One region of the Pseudoalteromonas sp. MER144-MNA-CIBAN-0113 genome, then DNA from elsewhere that is predicted to be linked to it. Evidence: predicted binding sites of a transcription regulator. Region 1 holds the regulator's gene; the other holds the start of a gene.
The links. The regulator ArgR, encoded in region 1, controls arginine synthesis, uptake and breakdown. The targets are predictions, from matches to a motif close to ANTGAATANNTATTCANT.

Region 1 (7,487 bases):
AATAATTATTAGTCAGGTAAGAAAATATGAAAAAAACACTAGCGCTTGTCGTTGGACTAATTATCTCAGCACCTGCTGTTGCAACCGATGTTGTAAATATTTACTCATTTAGACAACCTTTTTTAATTAAACCTATTTTAGATGATTTTACACAGCAAACAGGCATTAAAACTAATGTTGTGTTTGCTAAAAAAGGCCTAATCGAGCGTGTTAAGCGTGAAGGCAAACACAGTAAAGCAGATTTAGTTTTAACGTCTAACTTTAGTGCGTTAATTCAATTAGAAGAGCTAAAGCTAACGCAAACTATTGATAGTGAGCAGGTTAATAAGAATGTGCCGGCTGCATTTCGTGATGGCGATGGTCAGTGGGTGGCGCTCACTAAGCGAGTGCGAAATGTTTACTCTTCAAAAGAGCGTTTAGGTTCATTACCTGAGCTGAGTTATGAAGATTTAGCTGCACCTGAATATAAAGGTCAAATTTGTACTCGCTCTGGTAAACACCCTTATAACTTAGGGTTAGTGGCTTCTATGATTGCTCATCATGGTGAAGTCCAGACTAAAACATGGCTGGAGGGTGTAAAAGCGAATTTAGCGCGTAAGCCGCAGGGAAATGATCGTGCGCAAGTGAAAGCCGTTAAAGAAGGTTTATGTAATTTAGCTTTAGGTAACAGTTACTACTTAGGTAAAATGTTGCAAGATGAAGCGCAAAAACCGTGGGCAGATGCGGTTAATATTAATTTTCCAAACCAAACTAACCGTGGTTCGCATATTAACGTATCGGGTGCGGTAATTACTAAGTATGCTAAAAACCCTGAAAATGCCTTGAAACTTATAGAGTATATGACCGACAATAAGGCGCAAAATATGTATGCCTCGCTCAATATGGAGTACCCGGTTAAGCCAGGTGTGAAACTTTCTAGTTTGGTTGCATCATGGGGAAGCTTTAAGGAAGACAGCTTACCGCTTGATGAAATTAGCAAATATCGTCCGTTAGCCCTTAAGCTAATTGATGAGGTGAAGTTCGATCTTTAATGACTTATAAATTTCAGCTGTCGAAGTGGCAGCTTATTGCGTGGTCGACGGGGTTATTGCTGTCGACCCCGTTGTTTTTTCTGCTAGTAGAATCTTTACAAGGCGACTCAGAGGTATTTACCCACCTGTGGAATACCGTACTGTGGGACTATATAAGTAATACCGTATTACTGGTTTTAGGTGTAGGGTTACTTAGCTGCTTTATTGCGTTACCACTGGGTTGGCTCACCGCTTATTGCCGTTTTCCTGGTAAAAAACAATTTGAATGGGCATTGATGCTGCCTCTTGCCATGCCTACTTATATTATTGCTTATGTGTACACCGATTTACTCGACTATGCGGGGCCGGTACAAATAACTCTAAGAGAGTGGTTTGGTTGGCAATCACCCAGTGACTACTGGTTTTTTGATATACGCACCTTACCAGGGGCTATTGTTATGATTGCGCTGGTACTCTACCCGTATTTATATTTAATTTTTAAAACTGCACTGCGAGAACAATCTTTTAAGTTAGTCCAAGCCAGTCAGTTAATGGGGCTAAATGCATGGAAAAGCTTTTTTAAAGTCAGCCTTGTATTATCCCGTGGTGCCATTGTAGCGGCACTTGCTTTGATCAGCATGGAAACCATGGCTGATTTTGCCACCGTAAGCTATTTTGCTGTCAGTACATTAACCACTGCCGTATACGATACCTGGTTTGGCTATTATTCATTAACTGCAGCAGCAAAAATTTCAGGGGTGATGTTGTTATTGCTGTTTTTAGCATTGATCACCGAGCGTTTTAGCCGTCGTAACCAAGCGGTGTTTGAGCGTCAATCGAGCGTGAACAGCGAGGCGCTTTATATCCTCAAAGGCAAGTCTGCGTGGCTAGCAACTGGGTTTTGTAGCTTTATTTTAATTATTTCGTTTATTATTCCGATGGTTGTATTGCTCAAATATGCAGTTATGTATTTTGATCAAGCGTGGAATAGTGAGTTTTTTAGCTATGCATGGCAAAGTTTAAAAGTGGCAGCTGTAGTCAGTGTGGTGACTATTATACTGAGTATCTTAGTGGTGTTTTATCAGCGCATTGCTAAACAAACAAATCCATTAATTCCTGGGCGTTTGGCCAGTACGGGCTATGCGTTACCCGGCACAGTATTAGCGATTGCGGTATTGTTGCCACTAACACTATTAGAAAACACCATTAACCGCATTTTAACCCCTTATGATTTAGATATTGGCTTATTACTTACTGGCAGCTTAGTCACTATTATTTTTGCTTATATAGTGCGATTTTACGCAGTTGCACATGGTGCCATAGAGTCAAGCTTTTCACGTATTAGCCCCTCGCTTGATATGGCAAGTCAGTCAATGGGGAAAAGCCAAGGCCGCACATTACGCTTAGTGCATTTGCCTTTATTGCGCCGAGGCTTATTAACCGCAGGTTTATTGGTCTTTATTGAGTGTATGAAAGAGCTGCCCGCAGCCTTACTGCTAAGGCCTTTTGACTTTGAAAGCTTAGCAACGCACGTGTTTCAATATGTCAGTGACGAACAATTAGAGCTGGCCTCTATATCAGCTTTATTTATAGTGGTGGTGGGCTTTATTCCGTTATATTTTATTAACCGTTCAATGGAGCAACGTAGTTAAATGAGTAGTTTGATTTTACAAGGCGTGAGCTATGCATATAACGGGACTAAGGTTGTAGATAATTTAGATTTAACCTTAGGTAAAGACGAAATAGTGTGTTTACTCGGAGCCAGTGGCTGCGGCAAAACCACCACGCTTAAAGCCATTGCAGGGTTAATTGAAGCCAAACAAGGACAGGTATTTATTGATGGTAAGTTAGTCAGTGACGCCAATACGTTTGTGTCACCAGAGCATCGTAATATTGGCATGATGTTTCAAGACTACGCATTATTCCCACATTTAACGGTGGCGAATAATATTGCCTTTGGTCTAAGCGGTATGAGCAAAACGGATAAACAGGCTCGCGTGGATGAAATGTTAAAACTTGTGCACTTGGTTGGCTGCGCCGATAGATTCCCTCATCAACTCTCTGGTGGGCAACAGCAGCGAGTAGCGATTGCACGCGCATTAGCTTATAAACCTAGCTTACTGTTACTTGACGAGCCATTTTCTAATATTGATACCCAAGTACGATTTGAGTTAATTGCCGACATTAGGCGCATTATTAAGGCGCAGCAAGTATCGGCTGTGTTTGTTACTCACTCAAAAGAAGAGGCGTTTGCTTTTTCAGATACGCTAGCGGTTATGCACCAAGGTAAAATTGCGCAGCAAGGTACGCCAGAACAGCTTTTTGCTAAACCACGTTCAAAGGAGGTTGCAGAGTTTCTGGGTCAGGGCATATACTTAAGCGCAACCGCATTAACCGCCACTGAATATCAAACGCAGTTTGGGGTGGTTGAATCAATACAGCCACAGCAGCATGGCGTGGCCGATAAGGGCGTTATTTATGTGCGTCCGCATCAACTTGAACTTGTTAGTAATAACGATACGCAACAGCAATCTGAGCGGGTTAGTATATTAAGTAGTCGCTTTATTGGCTCCGCTTATGTATACACTGTGGTTATTGATGAGCAAGAAATAGAAGTTGCAGCCCAGTATGGCCAGTCATTTGAAATTAATGAACAGGTTATAATAAAAATAAAACCGCACACGGTGAATTTTTTTTGAATCGTAATTAATCGCTGTGTTTTGCTCTAAAAAGTAAGGAATGACAATGGCGCAAGCGCAATCAGGGATTTGTGCTGAAGCAAACTTACACGGTTTGCACTTATTTTTTAATGTACTTGATGGTCACGACGAATCACTTCGCGCTAAGCTTAAAAAAGTGAGCGATATTGAAGATGAGTTTAGTGATCAATTCTCTGAATCTATGCTTTCTTGTATGGTCGCCATTGGCGCGCAATATTGGCCACACATTCTGCCTGATTATATGCCAAGTGAGCTGCAAAGCTTTCCTAATATTACCCATAGCGAGTTTGTTATGAGTGCAAGGCCATGCGATTTATTTGTACAAATCCGCTCAGACAGAGAAGATGTAAACCACCTGTTTGCATTGCAAATATTAAAACTTTTCAACCCTGATGTTGAGCTGGTTGAGCAAATTCGTAATTTTCGCTTTTTAGATGGCCGTGATTTTAATGGTTTTATTTATGCCGGTGATACCCCGCATGGTCGTCAAAAACGGGTAACGGCCCTCGTTAATAAGCCTGATAGCTTTGAAGATCAAGGCAGCTATATTCATGTTCAGCGCTATAAGCATGACTTAACGTTATGGCAGCACTTGTCGTTGCAAGAACAAGAACAAATAATGGGGCGTACTCGTCTCGACAATACCCTAATAAGCCCCGCACTTGAGAGCAGCCATGCAACCCGAAGTGAATTAAAAGATGAACAGGGGCAAGCATTATTACTAAATCAAAGTATGCCTTATGGCGACGTGTATGAGCAGGGGATGTTAATGATTACGTGCTCGGCTAAAGGGGATGCGTTCGAGAAAGTACTCAATAGCCGATTAGGGCAGGGGGAGTATTACGACCATTGGCTTGATTTTACTCAAGCAGATATGGGCTCTGCGTTTTTTGCACCCTCAGTGCGATTTTTAAAGCAGTTATAAAACAAGCCAGTAACGGCTACGTATCAGTATAGCCGTAACAGTGATAACCAAACGAGTTTAAACCGTATCAAACAAAATACGCACACGCTCTAATGTGAGGTCTATTTCTGATACTTTCGCTGGCGCAATAAAAATAGTGTCATCGCCGGCAATTGTTCCTAATACGCCATCTGCTTTACCTAATGAATCAAGTAAACGCGCAATTAGCTGCGCAGCGCCTGGGCTGGTGCGAATAATAATCATCATTTCGTTATGCATAATATCAATAACGAGCTGGCGTAATGGGCTCTTAGCGGTTGGTACCCCCATTTCGGCGGGTAAACAGTATACCATTTCTTGTTTTGCATTACGGGTGCGTACCGCGCCAAACTTACTTAACATTCGCGACACTTTACTTTGGCTAATATTATCAAAGCCTTGCTCTTTTAACGCATCAACTATTTCGCCTTGTGAGCCAAAGTTTTCTTCTTTTAAAAGTGCTTTAAAGGCTTTAACCAATGCTTCTTGTTTATCTTGTGGTTGCATAGTGTCTAATTAGTTATGTAATAGATACTGCAAATTCTACACAAAAATGCATAATTATGCAGCAGTTGTTTGCTTAAGTTGCCATTTTGCTGCGTTTAAACAGCAAAGTTTACAACTATGGTCGAAAATATAGCTAAAATAGGCAGGATAAATTTGTTTTTAGTCGTTAATTTCTTTATCTTATGAACCACAAATATTTCCTACCTTAAATCACGGAGAATTCCAATGAAAGTTGCTGTATTAGGTGCTGCAGGCGGTATCGGTCAAGCGTTGTCTTTATTATTAAAAACAGGTTTACCAGCTGGCTCTGAATTATCACTATATGATGTTGCGCCAGTAGTTCCTGGTGTTGCTGTTGACCTTTCTCACATCCCAACAGATGTTAAAGTTGCAGGTTTTGGTGCAGATGCACTAGATAAAGCATTAACAGGTTGTGATATCGTTCTTATCCCAGCGGGTATGCCACGTAAGCCAGGTATGGATCGTGCTGATTTATTTAATGTTAACGCTGGTATCATCAAAACACTAGCAGAAGGCATTGTTGCTAACTGTCCTAAAGCGCTTGTGGGTATTATTACTAACCCAGTTAACGGCACTGTACCAATTGTTGCTGAAGTATTTAAAAAAGCAGGTACTTATGATGCTAAACGTGTATTCGGTATTACAACACTCGATGTGATCCGTTCTGAAGCGTTCATTGCTGAGCTTAAAGGCGTTGACGTAGCAAGCGTTAAAGTTCCAGTAATTGGTGGCCACTCAGGCACAACTATCCTACCGTTACTTTCTCAAGTTGAAGGTGTTACTTTCACTGATGAAGAAGTGGCTGCACTGACTCCACGTATCCAAAACGCGGGTACTGAAGTAGTTAATGCTAAAGCGGGCGGTGGTTCTGCAACATTATCAATGGGTGCTGCTGCAGCACGTTTTTGTATGTCTTTAGTTAAAGGCTTACAAGGTGAAGACGTTGTAGATTATGCATACGTTGCTGTTGAAAATGGCGATGCAGAGTACTTCGCACATCCAGTACGTTTAGGTAAAAATGGCGTAGAAGAAATTCTTTCTTACGGCACTTTAAGCGCATTTGAAGAGCAAGCAAAAAATGACATGCTTGAAACTCTGAAAAAAGACATTAAAGAAGGTGTTGATTTTATGGCGTAATAGCCAAAATTAACCCATAAAAAAGCCTGCACTTGCAGGCTTTTTTATTGCTCGGAATTATCTACACAGTATTACTTAGTGGTCGCGGTCAACCGCTATTCTAGCTAAGCTAATTAACGCTTGCTTGTAACTTGATTCAGCTAAGCAATCTAAACAAGCAATTGCTTTCTCTGCTTCTTGCTCTGCTTTTTGCATAGTGAACTCAAGGGCATTGGTATGTTTAAGTGCAGCGAGTATCTCGTCAAGGTGCTCCATACCATTACAGTGCTCAATAGCGTCTCTTATTAACTGTGTTTGATGCTCACTACCGTGTTGCATTGCATATATAAGAGGTAACGTCGGCTTACCTTCAGCTAAATCATCGCCAATGTTTTTACCAAGTTGGTCGGCATCAGCGTTGTAATCTAAAACATCATCCACTAACTGAAAAGCAGTGCCTAAATGCATACCATACAAATTAAGTGCGTTTAATACACTGTCATCTTGCTCAGTAATAATAGCAGCTAGCCCTGTTGCAGCTTCAAATAACTTGGCGGTTTTAGAGTAAATAACCTGCATATAACTGGCTTCAGTAGTATCAGGGTCGTTGCAGTTCATTAATTGCAGCACTTCGCCTTCAGCAATAATATTGGTTGCATCGGCTAATACTTGCATTATCTGCATTTTACCAAGACCCACCATTAGCTGAAACGAGCGGGTGTAAATAAAATCACCCACCAGTACGCTAGCAGCATTACCAAACTCGGCATTTGCTGTGGGTGTGCCACGGCGCAAGTTAGATTCATCTACTACATCGTCATGTAAAAGCGTTGCGGTATGAATAAATTCAATAATTGTTGCTAGCGTAATGTGATCTTTACCTTGGTAACCTAGCGCTTTAGCCGCCAAAATAGCCAACATGGGGCGAACACGTTTGCCACCGCTGTTAACAATATACAAACCAAGTTGATTAACTAACGCCACATCTGAGCGCATTTGCGCATGTATTAGTTGATTGACGTCATTCATATCGCTTTCGATTAACGCCTGGATAGCTTTTATATCCATTGATCTCCGAGCCAATTTTAATGTGTGAACGGCGCAGATTGTACAACAAAAAACGCATAAGCTCGATATTTTGTGATGATTCCTTAAAAAAACACCCTTAAG
Region 2 (7,487 bases), on a different contig from region 1:
ATTAATTGAGTGCACCATATCACTTTTAGCTCGCGGTAAATTTTCGCCGACTGTTGCCCAGTGCTGTACGAGTTTAGCAATTGCTTCTACGTCATCTAAGTTGGCATCACGAACCGTTATTTGCTGTTTTTTTTTCGCGTCTTTCACCGCTTTGCTTACTTGCTCTAATGATGTACCGCCAAGCGCTTGGCGTGCTTTTATACAGGCGTCAATTTCAAGTACCGGATACACGTCATCTTCAAACACTGGATTTACTGATTTATACTGCTCTAGTGAAAGCTCCTCTAACGTTTTACCTTCACTAATAGCTAATTGCACCAACACCCCAACAATATGATGCCCTTCTCTGAACGGCACTCCTTTAGCGACTAAGTAATCAGCAAGTTCGGTTGCATTCGCGTGGCCACCTTTTGCCGCTGCAAGGGTTTTATCTGCTTTCACTTTTATACCTTTGATACACGCTTGTGCCATATGAATACACGCAAGCCATGTTGGCATGGCATCAAAAATGCCTTCTTTGTCTTCTTGCATGTCTTTATTGTAGGCAAGCGGTAGTGCTTTTAGAGTCATCATCATTGCGCTAAACGCACCAAACACCCGGCCAGTTTTACCGCGAATTAGCTCTAATGCATCTGGGTTTTTTTTCTGTGGCATTAAAGATGAACCCGAGGTCACATTATCGGCCAGTTCAATAAAGCCAGCTTCTCCCGAGTTATAAAAAATCAGGTCTTCAGACATCCGCGATAAGTGGATCATCGAAATAGACGCACAGCTTAATAGTTCAACAACAAAGTCACGATCAGATACACCATCTAAACTATTTTTAGTCGCGCCAGTAAATCCTAGCCCTTGTGCAAGTGCATGGCGATCAATCGGGTATGCAGTGCCTGCAAGAGCGCCACTGCCGAGTGGGCAGTAGTTCATTCTTGCTTGGGCATCTTGCAACCGGCTTTCATCACGCTCTAACATTTCTACATAAGCCATACACCAGTGACTAAATAACACCGGCTGTGCACGCTGTAAGTGCGTATAACCTGGCAGTATTGTGCCAAGCTCACGTTCAGCCAAGCTAATAAATTCAGCTTTTAGTTGTGCAATCGCTTTTAAGATATGATCGGCAGTATCGCGACACCAGAGTCTAAAGTCGGTAGCAACTTGGTCGTTACGGCTTCGGCCTGTGTGTAATTTTTTAGCTAAATCACCCACTTTTTCAATTAGTGCAGCTTCAACATGCGAGTGAATATCCTCAGCACCTGAGGTGGCAACAGCGTGTGGATCTGCTTTTACCTCTTCAAGTAATTCATATAATGCCGATACCAGCTTTTGGTGTTCGTCATTAGATAACACGTTCACTTGTTCAAGTGCGCCAGCCCATGCAACAGAGCCAATTATATCTTGCTCTGCTAATTGATAATCGAAGGGAAGTGAATCGTTAAACTGTTTAAACGCTTCATCTGGACCCGTAGAAAAACGTCCGCCCCATAATGCCATGAAATCTCTCCAAACCCGATAATAGCCCCTTAATTCCAAGGGGCATAAAAAATTACTTTTTAGCTAATGCTGAAATTCTGCTTGATAGTGAGAATAAACGAATAAAGCCTTCTGCATGCGATTGGTCATAAACATCGTCTTCACCAAAGGTAGCAAAATCTTCGCTATATAAACTGTTAGGTGATTTTTTCTGAACCGCAGTGACTTGGCCTTTATAAAGCTTAAGTACCACTTCGCCCGTTGCTAGTGTAGACAGCGCTTCTGCACCGGCTAAAATAGAATCTTTTAGTGGCGTAAACCAACGACCGTCGTAGACTAAGTGTGAAAATTCACCCCCGAGTACTTCTTTCCATTTACGGCTCGCTTTATCAAGTACGAGCTCATCAATAGCTTGCAGCGCTGCCATGATCACAGTGCCGCCTGGCGTTTCATAACAACCACGCGATTTCATACCCACTAAACGGTTTTCTACAATATCGACACGGCCCACACCATGAGGTGATGCAATGTCGTTTAATTTAACTAAACAATCATAAGGTTTAAGCTCTTCGCCATTTACAGCAACTACTTCACCTTCAACAACCGATAAAATGACGTGTTCAGCTTTATCTGGGGCTTGCTCTGGTGAATTAGTCCAGGTCCATACTTGCTCACTTGGTTCACACCAAGGGTCTTCAAGTTCACCGCCTTCGTGAGAAATATGCCATGCGTTAGCATCACGACTGTAAATTTTAGTTGCTGACGCAGAACATGGAATGTCACGTTCAGCTAGGTAATCAAGCAATGATTCACGGCTTGATAAATCCCACTCACGCCATGGCGCAATCACTTTTAAATCAGGTGCGAGTGCGGCAAAACATGACTCAAAACGTACTTGGTCGTTACCTTTACCCGTACAGCCATGAGAAAGTGCATCGGCACCTACTTTACGTGCAATTTCAACTTGCGCTTTAGCAATGATTGGACGCGCCATAGAAGTACCAAGTAAATAAGTCCCTTCATATATAGAACCCGTTTTAAGCGTTGGGTAAATATAATCGCTTACCATCTCATCTTTTAAATCAACCACGTAACACTCAGATGCACCAGACGCTATAGCTTTAGCTTCTACGCCTTCAAGTTCTTCAGCTCCTTGGCCAACATCGGCAACAAAGGCAATAACTTCACAGCCGTAGTTCTCTTTTAACCATGGCACGATAGCCGATGTATCAAGACCACCAGAATAGGCTAAAACGACTTTTTTAATTGAACTCATAGGTGTTCCTTAACAAAATTTGGATTTAACAATGTAACTAGTAGCGCATTTTGCGCATGCATGCGGTTTTCTGCTTGCTGTATAATTTTTGATGCAGGGCCATCCATTACCTCAGAAGTAATTTCAAACTCACGGTGTGCCGGTTGGCAATGTAATACCGTAGTTGCACCGGTTTTTTCTAACAATGCCTGGTTTAATTGATAAGGCATGTATTTTTCTTTTACTTGCTCAAGAGGAGTTGTATCCCCCATTGATACCCAGGTATCGGCGTAAACAACATTAGCGCCTACTGCAGCCTCAACCCTGTCACTTACCATTACAGAAGCGCCATTCATCGCTGCTATTTGCTCTGCTTTTTTAAGTACTTGCGAATCAGGTGAGCTGCCTTTTGGTGTTACAGCGACAAAGTCTGTTCCTAAAGTAGCGGCTAATAGCATTAATGAGTGCGTTACATTATTGCCCTCACCTAGGTAGGCAAGCTTTAACTGGCTAACATCACCATGTACTTCTTGTAGCGTTAAAAAATCAGCTAATGCTTGGCATGGGTGATATAAATCACACAAACTGTTAATCACAGGAACGGATGAATACTCACCGAGTGTCGTTAACGTACTGTGCTGATTAACCCGCGCAACAATCCCGTCTGCCCAAGTCGAAATATTTAAGGCAAAATCTTTTATTGATTCGCGGGCGCCCATTGCACCATTTTGTTGGTCAAGGTAAACCGCATGGCCCCCTAAACGGTTTATACCAATATCAAATGAAAGGCGAGTACGTAAACTTTGCTTTTCAAACAAAGTAACCACTGACTTACCAGCTAGCACTTGGCTATATTTACTTGGGCTTTCTTTAATATCTTGCGCTAACTTTAATAAATTTAGTGCGCCTTGTTGGTCTAATTCTAGACCCGTTAAAAAATCTTTAAACATGTTCAACCTATGGTGTTACTTTAGTTCCGACATGCTCGCCTTGCAGCAAAGCAGTTAAGTTTTCTGGCTTTTGCCAGCTGGAAATGTACACACCTCGTCGTAAATGTTGGGCAGCGTGAAGACTGGTCTTAACTTTGACCTCCATCCCGCCCAAAATTACTCCCTCTGCAATTAAAGTATCAATGTGTTTTGTGTCAAGTTGATGTAAAGGCTGCTTATTGGCATCAAGTACCGCCTCTACGTCCGTCATAAAAATAAGTTCTGCATTTAAATTATTTGCCATTGCGGCGGCTGCTTCATCGGCATTAACGTTGTATAACAAGCCCTGCTCATCAAAGCCGATAGAACTGATGATTGGTAACCGGCCAGCACTGAGTAAATCATTAATAATAGAATCAGCATTGTTGTGACATTGACCTACTTGACCCAATGCTTTTAATTTTTGCGAGGCGGTGATCCCTGCTTCATATAAACTTAACCCCACCGGCTTATGACCAACACTAATTGCTTGCGCCATGAGTTGTTTGTTTGCCGCACCCGCAAGGGCTCCAACAATATAAGGCATCTGTTCTTTAGGGCTAATACGTAAACCTTGGTGTTTAGCACTGGCAAAACCAGCCTCTTTTAACCAGCTATCAACTAATGAGCCACCACCATGCACAATCACAAACTGAGCATCATCTTGCTCGTTGAGTATTTCAAATAATGCTTTAGCGGCATTTTCAGTATTGAGTACTGCACCACCGAGTTTAATAACCCACGTTTTACTGCTCATCTAAACGCTCCTATTAGACCTGTAGTGTGGGGAAGCCCCATTGATAAATTAATACATTGCAAAGCCTGACCAGCTGCCCCTTTTAATAAGTTGTCAATTGCTGCCATTACTATTAACTGTGAGCCTTGCTGCTGCCACGCAATATCTACATAAGGTTGTTTGGCCACCCCTTTAATCGAAGGGATTTTGCTGCCAAGCAAACGAATTAATGGCTCATCAGCCAATACTTGATAAGCTTTAGCTACTTGCTCACTGGTCACACCCGGCTTTAATTGCACATAAATAGTTTCTAAAATACCGCGCGGGAAATTACCTAAATGAGGAGTAAATAACACCTCATGACCTAGGTGCTGTTGTATTTCAGGCCCGTGACGGTGATTAAACAAACCATAGGGTGCAAGTGATACCTCACAAAAATGCGTACCGATGCTGGCTTTTCGCCCTGCGCCAGTTACGCCAGAAACCGCATTAATAATAATTTTTTCATCACTCAACAAGCACGCTTGTTGAAGAGGCTTTAATGCATTTAATGCAGCCGTTGGATAGCAGCCAGCAACAGCAATTAACTGAGCATCAGTAATGACTTTACTATTCCATTCAGCAAGACCATAAGCCGCTTGATTAAGTAGTTCTGGATGTTGGTGTTCAAAGCCATAATAAGTAACGTAATCATCATTACTTGCAAGACGATAGCCACCGGAAAGGTCAAATACCTTTTTGCCCATCGCTAAAAACTGAGGCGCTAAATCCACACTTACTTTATGATCGGTGCACAGACAAACGTAATCTGCTGAATGAGTGATATCAGCAAGTGCATGTTCATTTAGTGGCTGCAAAGGTAAATCAAGTAACCCTAAATGCTCAGGATACAATTCACTAAGCAACTTATGTCTATCTAAACTTTGCGCTGATACATAACAGCCAGTTAGTGAAAGCGTTGGATGTTTTGCTACTAAGCTAGCCAGTTCTGCGCCGCTGTAACCGCTGGCACCTATAATTACTACGTTCATTATTTACTCTTTATCTAAAATTAGTGACCACATTCCATGTTGTTTGTTTACACTAGGGTCTAACCCAGCCAAACAGATTAAATTTATGAGTGATAACTATCGTCGTATTATTTTCATGGCGTAACTTTAATATATTTATGCTTAAAAAGTGAATTGATATTCATAGTAAATACTTTTATATTGTTATGCAATTAAAATGAATACTTATTTTGGAATTTTTTATGTCTCTGCCGTCATTTATTTCGATGTACCAGCAATTGATTGCTGCCCCCTCTATCAGTGCCATTGAAGATCATTTATGCATGAGTAATAAAAGTGTCATTGAATTGCTAGCGCAATGGTGTGAAAGCTTAGGTTTTAACTGTGAAATAATAGAGTTAGAAGGCAACAAAGGTCGCTACAACTTATTAGCAAAACGCGGTCAAGGCGACGGCGGTTTAATGCTAGCAGGCCACACTGATACAGTGCCATTTGATGATAGTCGTTGGAATCACAACCCATTTAAATTAACTGAGCGAGATAACAAACTATTTGGCTTAGGTAGCATTGATATGAAAGGTTTTTTTGCTTTTGTACTGCAGGCTATTAGTGAGCTTGATGAAAAGCAACAAACACAACCAATTTTAATATTAGCCACCGCAGACGAAGAAACCACTATGGCTGGCGCACAACAAATCTGTAAGCACCCAAATTTAAAGCCAAGTCGCTGTATTATTGGTGAACCTACTGATATGACGCCAGTATTTACTCATAAAGGCCATATGAGTACAGCAATAAGAGTTGTCGGCCGTTCAGGACATAGCTCAGATCCCGAACGGGGTCTTAACGCCATCGAAGTGATGCATAAAGTGATTACAAAATTGCTAATCTTAAAAGAACAACTTAAGAATAAATATTCAATAAATCACTTTGAAATTCCTCACCCAACGCTCAATTTAGGTAATATTCATGGGGGCGATAATGCAAATCGGATTTGCGGTTGCTGTGAAATGCACATTGATATGCGCCCTCTTCCTGGCTTAAGTGTACAAGAGCTACAAGCATTGCTGCTTGATGCAACCTACGATATAAATCAGCAATACCCTAATTCGGTCAGTGTGATTGATTTACATGAGCCAATTCCAGCATTTACAGGAAGCACAGACAGCGCGTTAGTTAAACTAGCCGAAAATATAGCAGGGCAAAAAGCAGTGGCTGTTAATTACTGTACTGAGGCACCATTTATACAACAACTGGGTTGTGAAACCATCGTCATGGGTCCGGGTTCAATTAACCAAGCGCATCAGCCCGATGAATATTTAGCGATGGAAAAAATAAAGCCTTCGCAACAAATTATCAGCAACCTCATAAAGGCGAGTTGCTTTTAATCAGTAACAAAAAAGACGCTATTAAGCGTCTTTTTTATAGCATTTATGGTTACATATATTTTCGTAAATACTTTTTAAATACAGGGTCGGTTTGAGCTAGTTCTTTCTGCTCTTCTAATATCTCTTTTAATATTGCACCTGATGTAAGCGGATTCGCAAGCACCACTCTAAATACCACGGTTGGTTGGTTATCATATTGAACTGGCGTTAAACGTGTACGCGATACAAACGAGCGACCCGATTCACGTTGTCGTTTTTGCATGCTAGCAGTAAAGCGATTAAGCGCGGCAAAAATATCTAAACGGGTCTGTGCATCGGCCTGTGCTATCGCATTTTTAATTTGCTTAGGAACATAACGATAAGTTAATAAACACAGTTCGGGTTCTGATATTAATTCAAAGTCTTCATCTGCTTTTATCAAACCAGCAAAGTAACGTGCTTTTTTAATACTGCGATCGATAAGCATTTCATAGCCTTTACGACCAATAACACGTAAGCAAGCATGCACTAACATCGCCATACCAGGGCGGCTCCCCTCAAGGGTATGGCTGCCTAAATCTTTAGAGCCTTTACGTAAAATATATTCAGCATGATGCTCTATGGCATCAGTTGCAGCAGGGTCTTTAAACAGCACCAAACCTGCTCCCATCGGTACATACA

Region 2: argC (N-acetyl-gamma-glutamyl-phosphate reductase) is a predicted target of ArgR. The motif match lies at 5,608-5,625, and genes of this name have one in related genera.

The regions. Positions count from the first base shown of each region.
Region 1 is NZ_JBEOOG010000002.1:84,055-91,541, forward strand. It holds gene AAEY57_RS01075 (Fe(3+) ABC transporter substrate-binding protein) at 27-1,031, shown strand; gene AAEY57_RS01080 (ABC transporter permease) at 1,031-2,662, shown strand; gene AAEY57_RS01085 (ABC transporter ATP-binding protein) at 2,663-3,709, shown strand; gene AAEY57_RS01090 (Dyp-type peroxidase) at 3,756-4,655, shown strand; gene argR (transcriptional regulator ArgR) at 4,713-5,180, opposite strand; gene mdh (malate dehydrogenase) at 5,406-6,338, shown strand; gene ispB (octaprenyl diphosphate synthase) at 6,414-7,385, opposite strand.
Region 2 is NZ_JBEOOG010000003.1:49,035-56,521, forward strand. It holds gene argH (argininosuccinate lyase) at 1-1,491, opposite strand, end outside; gene AAEY57_RS01545 (argininosuccinate synthase) at 1,544-2,746, opposite strand; gene AAEY57_RS01550 (ornithine carbamoyltransferase) at 2,743-3,675, opposite strand; gene argB (acetylglutamate kinase) at 3,683-4,450, opposite strand; gene argC (N-acetyl-gamma-glutamyl-phosphate reductase) at 4,447-5,460, opposite strand; gene argE (acetylornithine deacetylase) at 5,682-6,827, shown strand; gene panP (pyridoxal-dependent aspartate 1-decarboxylase PanP) at 6,877-7,487, opposite strand, start outside.